3 regions of the Actimicrobium antarcticum genome follow, and region 3 is predicted to be linked to each of the others. Evidence: predicted binding sites of a transcription regulator. Region 3 holds the regulator's gene; each other region holds the start of a gene.

Region 1 (4,162 bases), on a different contig from region 3:
GCAGCGCCATCTCGCCGATTTCATCCAGAAACAAGGTGCCGTGCTGGGCCGCTTCGAATAGCCCGGCATGGCCGCCGCGCCGTGATCCGGTGAAGGCGCCTTCTTCGTGGCCGAACAGCTCGGCTTCCAGCAACGACTCGGCCAGCGCGCCGCAATTGAGCGCGACGAAGGGTTGCCGCGCCCGCGTGCTTTCGCGGTGGATTGCCTGTGCGGCGAGTTCTTTGCCGCTGCCGGTTTCACCCTGGATCAGTACCGTTGCCGGCGAGCGGGAAAACAGCGTGATGGCTTGTCGCACGCGCTGCATGGCGGCCGACTCCCCCCGCAGATCATTGAGGCCATGACGCGCGCGCAGCGTATCGGCCGGTGCTGCCGGGCGACGCCGATTGGTTTCGATGCGGGTGAAGCGGGCGATCTCCAGCGCGTCATCAAAGGCTTGCCGGATCGACGCGGCGGAATACACGAACACGCTGGCCAGGCCGGCTTCTTCGGCCAGGTCGGCGATCAGTCCCGCGCCGACGATGGCCTTGACGCCGGTGGCCTTGAGTTCGCTGATCTGGGCGCGCGCGTCCTCTTCGGTGACATAGCTGCGCTGGACGATATCGAGGCCAAAGGTGGCCTGGAAGTCGCTCAGTTCCGGCATGGTTTGCTGGTAGCTGATCAGGCCGATGTGCGGCGTGATGCGGCGTGCGCGGGCCAGTGCCTGCATCACGTCGAAGCCGCTGGCCTTGGCGATGATGACCGGTACCGACAAGCGGCTTTTAAGATATGCCGCATTCGAGCCGGCGGCAATGACCGCGTCGCAGCGTTCGGTCGCCAGCCGTTCGCGGATGTGGCGCACTGCGTCTTCAAAGCCGAGATTGATCGGCTCGATCGTGGCGGCGTCGCCGTACTCCAGCATGATGTCGCGGAACAGGTCGAACAGCCGGGAGATCGAGACCGTCCAGATGATCGGCTTGTCATTCGGGTCGATGGGGACGGGGAGAATGGGACGGTGCATGTTTCACCTTGGCGTTTCAATGTTGCAAGTGTAACGGAATTTGAAACGTGATAGCGCGATGAAGCTTCAGCCAGTATTGAATGAATGGCCGTTACAGGGACGTTACAGCGTATCGGCAAGGGGTGGCACGGCGATTGCAACACTCATTGCAAGCAAGTCCGATGAAACACACCCGAAAGTGACCTCATGACCCAATATTCCGCTGGTGCCGCCTTCCGCAAGGCCATGCAAGAAGAATCGCCGCTGCAAGTCGTCGGTGCCATCAATGCCAACCATGCGCTGCTGGCAAAACGTGCCGGCTTCAAGGCGATCTACCTGTCGGGTGGCGGTGTGGCTGCCGGTTCGCTCGGTCTGCCTGACCTGGGTATCACCTCGCTCGATGATGTGCTCACCGACGTGCGCCGCATCACCGATGTCTGCGACCTGCCATTGCTGGTGGATGTCGATACCGGCTTCGGTTCATCGGCCTTCAATGTGGCACGTACCGTCAAGTCGATGATCAAATTTGGCGCAGCGGCGATGCACATCGAAGACCAGGTCGGCGCCAAGCGCTGCGGTCATCGTCCGAACAAGGAAATCGTCTCGCTGCAGGAAATGGTCGACCGCATCAAGGCCGCCGTCGATGCCCGTACCGACGAGAACTTCGTGATCATGGCGCGCACCGATGCGCTGGCCGTCGATGGTCTGGACGCTGCACTGGAACGTGCCATCGCCTGCGTCGAAGCCGGCGCCGACATGATCTTCCCGGAAGCCATCACCGAACTCGCGATGTACAAGCAGTTCGCCGCTGCCGTCAAGGTGCCGGTACTGGCCAACATCACCGAATTCGGCGCCACGCCATTGTTCACGGTCGACGAACTGAAAAGCGCTGACGTCGGCCTGGTCCTGTATCCGCTGTCGGCCTTCCGCGCCATGAACAAGGCTGCCGAAAACGTCTACAACGCGATCCGTCGCGACGGCTCGCAGCAGAACGTCGTCGATACGATGCAGACCCGCAAGGAACTCTACGACCGCATCGATTATTACGCCTACGAAGACAAGCTCGACGCACTCTTCGCAGCACAAAACGCCAAAAAATAATTCATCCTTCAGGAGACACCATGACCGAATCCGTACCTGCATTCAAGCCGAAGAAATCGGTTGCCCTGTCAGGCGTTACCGCTGGCAATACCGCACTCTGCACCGTCGGCAAGACCGGCAATGACCTGCACTATCGCGGCTACGACATCCTCGACGTCGCCGACACCTGCGAATTCGAAGAGATCGCGCATTTGCTGGTCCACGGCAAGCTGCCGACCAGCGCGGAACTGCATGCCTACAAGGCCAAACTGAAAGCGCTGCGCGGCTTGCCTGCCAGCGTGAAGATCGTGCTCGAAGCACTGCCGGCGTCGTCGCATCCGATGGACGTGATGCGCACCGGCGTGTCGGCACTGGGATGCATGCTGCCCGAAAAAGACGATCACAACACCCCGGGCGCGCGCGATATCGCCGACCGGTTGATGGCCTCGCTGGGTTCGATGCTGCTGTACTGGTACCACTACAGCACCAACGGCAAGCGCATCGAAACGCAGACCGACGATGACTCCATCGGCGCGCATTTCCTGCATCTGCTGCACGGTAAAAAGCCGTCCGAAGCCTGGGAAAAAGCGATGCATGTCTCGCTGATCCTGTACGCCGAACACGAATTCAATGCCTCGACCTTCGCTGCCCGCGTGGTCGCCGGCACGGGGTCCGACATGTTCTCCGCCATCACCGGCGGTATCGGTGCCTTGCGCGGACCGAAGCATGGCGGCGCCAATGAAGTCGCGTTCGAAATCCAGAAGCGCTACGACAATCCCGATGAAGCCGAAGCCGACATCCGTCGCCGCGTCGAGAACAAGGAAGTCGTGATCGGCTTTGGCCATCCGGTTTATACCGTCTCGGATCCGCGCAACAAGGTCATCAAGGAAGTGGCCCGTTCCCTGTCGCACGAAGAAGGCTCGACCAAGATGTTCGACATCGCCGAGCGCCTCGAAACCGTGATGTGGGAAGCCAAGCGCATGTTCCCGAACCTGGACTGGTTCTCGGCCGTGTCGTACCACATGATGGGTGTGCCGACTGCCATGTTCACGCCGCTGTTCGTGATCGCCCGCACCTCCGGTTGGGCCGCGCACATCATCGAGCAGCGCATCGACAACAAGATCATTCGCCCGAGCGCGAACTACGTCGGTCCCGATGACCTGGCGTTCGTGCCGATCAGCAAGCGCAAGTGAACTCACGCAAGCGCCATCACCCTCATTCAAGGACACCATGAATAGCGAATTCCGCAAACCCCTGCCGGGCACCGCGCTCGATTACTTCGATGCGCGTGCCGCCGTCGATGCCATCACGCCCGGTGCCTTTGACACACTGCCGTACACCTCGCGCGTGCTGGCCGAGAACCTGGTGCGTCGCTGCGACCCGGCCACGCTGAACGCCTCGCTGTCGCAACTCATCGAGCGCAAGCAGGACCTGGATTTTCCGTGGTTCCCGGCCCGCGTGGTCTGCCATGACATCCTCGGTCAGACCGCACTGGTCGACCTGGCTGGCCTGCGCGACGCGATTGCTGCCGAAGGCGGCGACCCCGCGCTGGTCAATCCGGTCGTGCCGACCCAGCTGGTGGTGGACCACTCGCTGGCCGTCGAATTCGGCGGCTTCGACAAGGACGCGTTTGCAAAGAACCGTGCCATCGAAGACCGTCGCAACGACGACCGTTTCGATTTCATCGACTGGACCAAGAAGGCGTTCAAGAACGTCGACGTGATCCCGTCGGGGAACGGCATCCTGCATCAGATCAATCTCGAACGCATGAGCCCTGTGGTGCAGGTCACGGACAACGTGGCCTTCCCGGACACGCTGGTCGGTACCGACTCGCACACACCGATGGTCGATGCGCTGGGCGTGCTGGCCATTGGTGTCGGCGGTCTCGAAGCTGAAAGCGTGATGCTGGGCCGCGCCTCGTACATGCGCCTGCCGGACATCATCGGCGTCGAGCTGACCGGCAAGCCGCAGCCCGGCATTACCGCCACCGATACCGTGCTGGCGCTGACCGAGTTTTTGCGCAATGCCAAGGTGGTCTCGTCGTACCTCGAATTCTTCGGTGAAGGCGCTGCGCACCTGACGCTGGGCGACCGCGCCACGATCTCC
Region 2 (4,162 bases), on a different contig from region 3:
GCACCGGCAGGCTGACATTGCCCTTGCCCAGAAATCCCAGGTTCATCGGGAAGGCATCGGCAGCCGACAGCATCGCGTGCAGATGCCACGGTCCCGGCGTACAGGTCGTGGCCGAGGTGCCGGCAGCCGGCCCGGTGCCGCCGCCCAGCATCGTCGTCACGCCCGACATCAGCGCGTCGTCGATCTGCTGCGGACAAATGAAATGGATGTGCGAATCCACGCCGCCGGCAGTGACGATCATGCCTTCACCGGCGATGATTTCGGTGGCGCCGCCGATGGCCATCGTCACATTCGGCTGGATGTCCGGATTGCCGGCCTTGCCGATGGCGGCGATGCGGCCGTTCTTCAGGCCGATGTCGGCCTTGACGATGCCCCAGTGGTCGATGATGACCGCGTTGGTGATGACGGTATCCATCACGTCGGCGTGATTGCGTTGCGACTGGCCCATGCCGTCGCGGATCACCTTGCCGCCGCCGAACTTGACTTCTTCGCCATAGGTGGCGAAGTCCTTTTCGATCTCGATGAACAACTCGGTATCGGCCAGGCGCACACGGTCGCCGGTGGTGGGGCCGAACATCTCGGCGTAGGCCTTGCGGCTCATCGAACTCAGTGGTGAGCTCATTTTAGTGCTCCCATGACTTTGGCATTGAAGCCATACACCTCGCGCGACCCGGCCAGGTCGACCAGTTCGACCGTGCGTTGCTGGCCCGGCTCGAAGCGAATCGCGGTGCCGGCCGCGATATTGAGGCGCATGCCGTAGGCCGCGTCGCGGTCGAATTGCAGCGCCGGATTGGTCTCGAAAAAATGGAAGTGCGAGCCGACCTGGATGGGCCGGTCGCCGCTGTTGGCAATCACGATGCTGGCCGTGCGGCGACCGACATTGAGGGCGATCTCGCCGGGTTCGATCAGCATTTCACCTGGAATCATGGCGGCCTCTGTGGTCTATGGGATGGGTTGATGAACGGTGACCAGCTTGGTGCCGTCCGGGAAAGTGGCTTCGACCTGGATGTCGGGGATCATCTCGGCGATGCCGTCCATCACGTCGGCGCGGGTCAGGATGCGGGTGCCGGCGGACATCAGTTCGGCCACGGTGCGGCCATCGCGTGCACCTTCCATGATGGCCGCGCTGATCAGCGCAATGGCTTCCGGATAATTCAGTTTGACGCCGCGCGCCATGCGCCGTTCGGCCAGCAGGGCGGCAGTAAAAATCAGCAGCTTGTCTTTTTCTCGGGGAGTCAGGTCCATGGGTTTGCCTAGTTAAAAGTTCAGGTATTCCAGATGCGCGGGATGACGCCGTCGCGCGCCAGCAGCAGCGGGCGCAAGGCCTGCCAGGCCTGCATCATCAGACTGCGGGCGACTTCGCTGGAGTCGCCCAGATGGCGTACGACGAGGATGGTTTTTGTTTGTGTCACGCCGGCCAGCGGGCCAAGTGCCTCGCGCAGCGCAGTCAGTGCGGTGGGTGACAGCGTGGTGCCGGCGGCCAGCAGCGTGGCGCAGACAGTTTTTCCGGCCAGGCCCAGCGGGCTGTGCATGACAGCGTCAGCGCCATCGATACGACCCTGCTCGAACCAGATCAGCTTGCCGTCTCGACGGATCGTGTTGCGCTGGCGGACGATGCCGCGGTTGAATCGTTCGCCCGAGGCAGTGCGGCCAAAGCACAGGATGTCGCAACCGATATAGGTCGCGTCACCCTGCAGGTCGATCGCGCTGTCGAGCACAACATGAGCGTCATTGAAAAAGATGGTTTCTTGCGGCAGCCATTCCATTGATGCGCCTGCCGCCACCTCCAGGCGCACGGTCTGGCCGGAGACATGACCATTGGCGCGATACCACTTGGCCGCGCCGGGGGTGCAGATGAACGCGGCGGCATCGACGCCCACCTGCACATTGATTGAGAGCTGGTCGCCACCGACCACGCCGCCGGGCGGATGCACGACGATGGCATGGCAGACCGACGGATGCTCGGGATACAGCGCTTTTTGCACCCGCAACGGCCCGACATGGCTGCGCTCGACCAGGCGGGTGGTGCCTGCATCGTTGGCGAAGCCGAGCGAGAGCCGCGCCTGCCAGTGGTTGCGCAGCAGCGACTGTGCAATCGGAGTGAGTCCGGTCATCAGGTGCAAGCCACGTGGCGTGATTTCAGTTGGGTCGAACGTAACATGGTGCCCTGTGGAGATACATTGGTTGAAGAGTGCGGGGGAGGGTGACCGATGGTTGCAGAACGGGTAGCAGTATATGTGCCAACTACGGTGCCAACCGCGGTGCCAACACCGATGCCACCCCGGCAATGTCCATCGCTGACGCCATGCCTGATGTCAGTGCAGCGATGCGTTTTGCTGGTGCATCCGGTCACGACTTCCTTATTCTTGTGCTTGTATGCACTGCCGCAGTGCAATGCCCGATCCATAGCGTGACAATCCACAGCGGCTGCCGTCAATCCATTGTTATGATGGAGCCCTTTTTCTGCTCCGGGCTCGCCACACATGTTCGATTTCCTCTTCAAGCGCAAGCCAAAAAAATCCGCTCCGTCAGTTCCTGCTCCGGTGATAGCCCAGACATCACCACCGCCAACCGCCGCACGCGACGCAGCGCTTGCCCTTGCCCGGACCTTGCAACAGGATGAAGCGGCCAGCATCGCGTTTTTGCTCACCTGCGACTTTGCCGACGCCCGGCTAACAGCTGCGCAAACGGTGCAGTCGGTCGCCGGCTTGCACACCGTGCTGGCCGCCATGCGCAATACCGATCGCCGCGTTGCAAAGCTAATGCAGACCCGACTTGATGTGCTGGAGTCGCAGCGCAAGTTGCAGGTGCTGGCCAGCGCCTGCATCGCCGATGCGTCGCACGTGCTGGCCGACACCCGCCTGACACCGAATCAGGTCAGTGAGCTCGATCGTCGTTGGCAGGCCCTGACCGCCGTGCCGGAATCGGTGCAGCAGGAGTTTGATGCGATCCGTACCGCGCTGGCTGACCGTCTGGTCGCGCAAGCCACCCTGCAGCGCAGCGCGATGGATGCACTGGCGCGCTTGCGCGCCTTGCCCGCGCAGGCAGCCCAATTCACACCTGATGCACTGCGTCTTGTGCTGACCTCGCTCGATGCCGACATCGCCGGTTATCAGCAATCACCCGAGGTCAGCGCGCTACCGAAGCAGTTGCTCGCGCAGTGCGAACAGGCGGCACGGGAACTGCGCTCCTCCTTGTCTGCCATCGAACAACAACATGCTGCGCGCGCCAGTCGCTGCAGCTTGCTCGACGAATGGGAAGCCGCGCCAGCCGAGTCGCTGCAACAAGCGGTACTGCGACGCAGCTGGAACGGCTTGCCAGCCTTCACCGATCCTGAGCAGCTGGTCGAGCAACGTTTTGCTGCGCTACTTGCGCAGGTCGTGGCCGCGCAGCCAGTCATCGAGCCAGCCGCGCAACCTGTTAAATCCGCCACTCCGAGCGCCTCCGCAATTCCCGAATCGGAACAAAAACGCATCTTTCTGGCCGCGCTGCAGGCGATGGAGCAGGCCCTCGACGAGGGTTCGCTGCAAGTTGCCGCCGAAGCCGACAAACGAGTTCGTGCACTCAACCTCGCCACCTTGCGCCTGACCGATGCGCAAGGTGCGCAGCTGTCGCGCTTGCGGGCCGAATTGGGACGACTGCAGGGCTGGGCACGCTGGGGCGGCAACGTCTCGCGGGAAGAATTGCAAAAAGCTGCCGAGGCATTGCCCGCGCAAGAACTCGCCATCGGCGAGCTGGCCAAAAAAATCGGCAGCCTGCGCGAGCGCTGGAAGTCGCTTGACCTGTCTGCTGGCCCGGCGCCCAAAGAACTCTGGCACGGTTTTGACACCGCCTGCACCAGCGCCTACGCGCCGGTCGCCGAGCACTTCGGCAAGCTGGCCGAAGAGCGCCAGAAAAATCTGGCGTTGGCCGCAGAGCTGGTTGCCGGCATTCATCTTCAGGCCGATGCACTCGCCGCGTCCGCCGAGCCGGACTGGAAAGTCGTGGCGTTGTCCTGCCAGCGTCACGTGCAATCCTGGCAGAAGCTCGGTCCGACCGAGCGCAAGGAAAAGAAAAAACTGGATACCGCCTTCAATGACGCGATGCAGCGTTTGCGCGAGCCGCTCAGCGTGGTGCGCGCCGCTGAAATCGCGCTGCGCGAACAGCTCATTGGCGATGCGGC
Region 3 (4,162 bases):
CTAGGCAAAACGCAGTTGCGAGGCACGGGAATGGTCGCCAATAATGCGACCCGACAGCTCGACTTGTCGCACCGCGTGCACGGGGTATTTCCACCCTCGGCTGCGCGCTGATTTCGTCGCTGCGCTTTCCTTAGAATGATTCAAACAGGACCCTCCATGAAATCGCTTTTTCCCCTCGTTATGCTCATGCTCAATATCGCCATCGTGCCGATCGTGCATGCTGAGAAGGCAGACTCCGGCAAACCCACCGTGGTCGACGCCGATCAGATGGCGTACGACGATGTCAAGCAAATCAATACCTTCACTGGCGCAGTGATTGTCACGCGCGGGACATTGCTGATGAAAGCCGCACGCGTCGTCGTCACCCAGGACGCTGCCGGTTACCAGTTCGCCACGCTGTACGCTGCGCCCGGCAGCCTGGCCAGTTTCCGCCAAAAACGCGATGGCGGACCCGACCTGTGGATCGAAGGTGAAGCCGAACGGATCGAATACGATGGCAAGACCGAGCTGGTCAAACTTTTTTCAAAGGCAAAGATGCGTCGACTCGACGGCACCAAGCCGACCGATGAAGTCGAAGGCGAATTCATTTCGTATGACAGCCGCAGCGAATTTTTTTCGGTCAACAACACTGCGACTGGCCCCGACAGCAAGGCCGGCGCGGGTCGCATCAAGGCCGTGATCCAGCCACGTACGCCGGGTGCCGCCAAATGACGGCCGAGATGACTGCCAGCAAACTGATCGTCAGCGGTCTGAAGAAAAGTTACGGCGTACGGCAGGTCGTCAGCGATGTCGCGCTGGAGGTAGGCAGCGGCGAAGTGGTCGGCCTGCTCGGCCCGAATGGTGCCGGCAAGACCACCTCCTTTTACATGATCGTTGGCCTGGTCCCATCGGACGCTGGCGAGATCCGGCTGGACGGCGTCGACATTTCGCGCCTGCCCATCCACCAGCGGGCGATGCTGGGTCTGTCGTACCTGCCGCAGGAAGCGTCGGTGTTTCGCAAGCTGAGCGTCGAGGACAATATTCGCGCGGTACTCGAATTACAGCGCGAGGCAGGCAAACCACTGAGCCGGCAAGTCATCGATCAGCGCCTTGACACCTTGCTGCAGGATCTGCAAATCGACAAGCTGCGTGACAACCAGGCTCTGTCCCTGTCCGGCGGTGAACGACGTCGCGTCGAAATTGCGCGTGCGCTGGCGACCAATCCGCGCTTCGTGCTGCTGGACGAACCGTTCGCCGGCGTCGACCCGATTGCCGTGATCGAAATCCAGCGCATCGTGCGGTTCCTGAAAGAACGCGGCATCGGCGTCCTGATCACCGACCACAACGTGCGCGAAACGCTGGGCATCTGTGACCGCGCCTACATCATCAACCAGGGTGCTGTCCTGGCCAGCGGACGCCCGGATGACATCATCGCCAACGAGTCGGTACGCCGGGTGTATCTCGGCGAACACTTCCGGATGTAGGCCCGGACCACGATGAAACAATCCCTCCAGCTCCGCACCTCACAGCATCTTGCGCTGACACCGCAACTGCAACAATCGATACGGCTATTGCAGTTATCCACGCTGGAACTGCATCAGGAACTGGAGCAGATGCTGACCGACAATCCGCTACTGGAACGGCTCGACGATCCGCTGGATCATTCGGTACGCCTGCTCGCCGATGGTGCCATCGGCGCCGACGGCATTCGCCAGCAAGGTGCCAGCGAGGATGCCAATGCCGCCCCTCCCAGCAGCGACGGCGAAGCGCCTGCCGAGGTCAGCAACGAGGCACCGGAAGGCGCCGCCAGCAGCGAATCGGACTGGACCTTCGACGACGTTGCGCGCACCTCCAAAGCGCCGGAAGACGACGATGCGCGACCCCAGCTGGAAGCCCATGAACTGACGCTGCGCGATCATTTGCTGGAGCAGATGCGGGTCACCGTACGCAATCCGCGCGACCGGGCACTGGTCGAACTGATGATCGATGCACTCAACGACAACGGCTATCTGGAAGACACGCTGGAGGCGATCCACGAGCGCTTGCCGGCCGAACTGGCGATCGACGCCGACGAGCTGACGATCGCCCTGAAACTGCTGCAGAGCTTCGATCCTGCCGGCGTCGGCGCACGCAATGCCGCCGAATGCCTGGCACTGCAGATCCGGCGTTTTCCCGGCATTGCCATGGTGACCCGGCGCATGGCGCTGGACATCGTCGAACACTATCTGACGCTGTTTGCGCAGCGTGATTTCAGCAAGCTCAAGAAGGCGCTGGACTGTGACGATGAAGACCTGCGCGAAGCACAATGCGTGATCCGGCAATGCAATCCGCACCCCGGCGCGATCTTTGGCAGCGGCACCTCGGACTACGTGGTGCCGGATGTCATCGTCAAGCATACCCGCGCCGGCTGGCAGGTCATGCTCAACCACGACGTGATGCCGCGCCTGCGCGTCAACGCCCTGTACGCGAACATCCTGAAGCAGAATAAAGGCGATGGTTCACTGACATCGCAGCTGCAGGAAGCGAAGTGGCTGATCAAGAATATGCGTCAGCGTTTCGATACGATCCTGCGCGTGGCACAGGCAATTGTTGAACGCCAAAGGAACTTTTTCTCGCATGGTGCGGTCGCCATGCGCCCTCTTGTCTTGCGCGAAATTGCTGATACACTGGGTTTACACGAGAGCACCATCTCCCGTGTGACAACCCAGAAATACATGCTGACCCCGCATGGCATGTTCGAGTTAAAGTACTTTTTTGGCAGCCATGTCGCCACTGAAGCCGGGGGCGAAGCGTCCTCAACGGCGATACGGGCACTCATCAAACAATTGATAGGAGCTGAAGACCCGAAGATTCCATTTTCTGACAGCAAAATCGCAGACATGCTGGGAGAACAGGGTATGGTGGTGGCACGACGCACCGTCGCAAAATATCGAGAAGCCCTGAAAATCCCATCCGTCAACCTGCGCAAGGCACTGTAATTTTCTTCCAAGTTTTTCCGTAGTTTCATTTGTCATGTTTTACCTGTCGTTGTGTTCGACAGTGCCCATCCGGGTACAAAACGAACCTCCAGCGGCACTATTCAAAGGAGCGCCGTATGAATCTCACAATCAGTGGACATCATCTCGAAGTGACCCCTGCCATCCGTGAATATGTGCAAAGCAAGTTGGAACGCATCAAACGTCATTTCGATCACGTCATTGATATCGCTGTCATCCTGACTGTAGATAAACTCCCCGAAAAAGAAAAACGGCAACGAGCAGAAATCAACCTGCACGTGCGCGGCAAGGACCTGCATGCAGAAAGCATTGCCGAGGACCTGTACGCCGCCATTGATGCGCTGATCGACAAGCTCGATCGCCAGGTCATCAAGTACAAAACCAAACTGCAGGACCATCAGCACGACGCCATCAAACACATCCCTGAACCGGTTGTCGAGATATCCTCCTCCTGACTGATCTGCTGCCGGACAAACCGGCATGAACGAACCTGGGGCGCATTGATTGCGCCCTTTTTAATCGCCTGCAATTGACTTGCCTGCAATTTAATGTAATCCGATGGACTCCAGAACATGACCGCACTCATCCAGACCCAAGTAACCAACGCTATCGGCAACATCACGCTTGACCGGCCCAAAGCCCTCAATTCTTTGTCGCTTGCAATGGTGCGCGAACTGACCGGGATCGTGCTGGGCTGGCGCGACGCGGCGACGGTGCGTGCGGTGGTCATTACCGGCAGTACCGGAAAAGCATTTTGTGCCGGTGGCGATATCCGGTTTTTTTACGAGGCTGGCCTGTCGACACCCCAAGGCGGCAGCGCGGCGCTGGACGATTTTTTTAGCGAAGAATATGCCCTCAACCATCTGATCCATTTTTTCCCGAAACCGTGGATCGCCGTGATGGACGGGATCGTCATGGGCGGCGGCATGGGGCTGGCGCAGAGCGGCGTACAGAACCGTCTGCGTATCGTCACCGAGCGGACCAGAATGGCCATGCCCGAAGTCAATATCGGTTTGTTTCCGGATGTCGGCGGGAGTTATTTTCTGTCACGTTCGGCAGACCAGCTGGGGACGTATCTGGGTGTCACCGGCGAGATGATCGGTGCCGCCGACGCGCTGTATGCGGGCTTGGCGGATGTCTTTATTCCGAGCAGCGAACTGCCGGCTTTACGCACCCTGCTGGAACAC

What was found. The regulator sigma-54, encoded in region 3, starts transcription at its own class of promoters, with help from an activator protein. The targets are predictions, from matches to a motif close to TGGCANGNAANCTGCTTT.
Region 1: the regulator sigma-54 is predicted to act here: its motif matches at 1,121-1,138, upstream of prpB (methylisocitrate lyase).
Region 2: the regulator sigma-54 is predicted to act here: its motif matches at 2,226-2,243, upstream of ABD720_RS06360 (urease accessory protein UreD).

What each region holds. Positions count from the first base shown of each region.
Region 1 covers NZ_BAAAZE010000010.1:162,878-167,039, reverse strand. The annotation lists gene prpR (propionate catabolism operon regulatory protein PrpR) at 1-997, opposite strand, end outside; gene prpB (methylisocitrate lyase) at 1,184-2,077, shown strand; gene prpC (bifunctional 2-methylcitrate synthase/citrate synthase) at 2,098-3,249, shown strand; gene acnD (Fe/S-dependent 2-methylisocitrate dehydratase AcnD) at 3,287-4,162, shown strand, end outside.
Region 2 covers NZ_BAAAZE010000007.1:22,848-27,009, reverse strand. The annotation lists gene ureC (urease subunit alpha) at 1-610, opposite strand, end outside; gene ABD720_RS06370 (urease subunit beta) at 619-927, opposite strand; gene ABD720_RS06365 (urease subunit gamma) at 943-1,245, opposite strand; gene ABD720_RS06360 (urease accessory protein UreD) at 1,266-2,114, opposite strand; gene ABD720_RS06355 (DUF349 domain-containing protein) at 2,484-4,162, shown strand, end outside.
Region 3 covers NZ_BAAAZE010000014.1:89,218-93,379, forward strand. The annotation lists gene lptC (LPS export ABC transporter periplasmic protein LptC) at 1-111, shown strand, start outside; gene lptA (lipopolysaccharide transport periplasmic protein LptA) at 157-711, shown strand; gene lptB (LPS export ABC transporter ATP-binding protein) at 720-1,463, shown strand; gene ABD720_RS17150 (RNA polymerase factor sigma-54) at 1,476-2,957, shown strand; gene hpf (ribosome hibernation-promoting factor, HPF/YfiA family) at 3,074-3,430, shown strand; gene ABD720_RS17160 (enoyl-CoA hydratase/isomerase family protein) at 3,548-4,162, shown strand, end outside.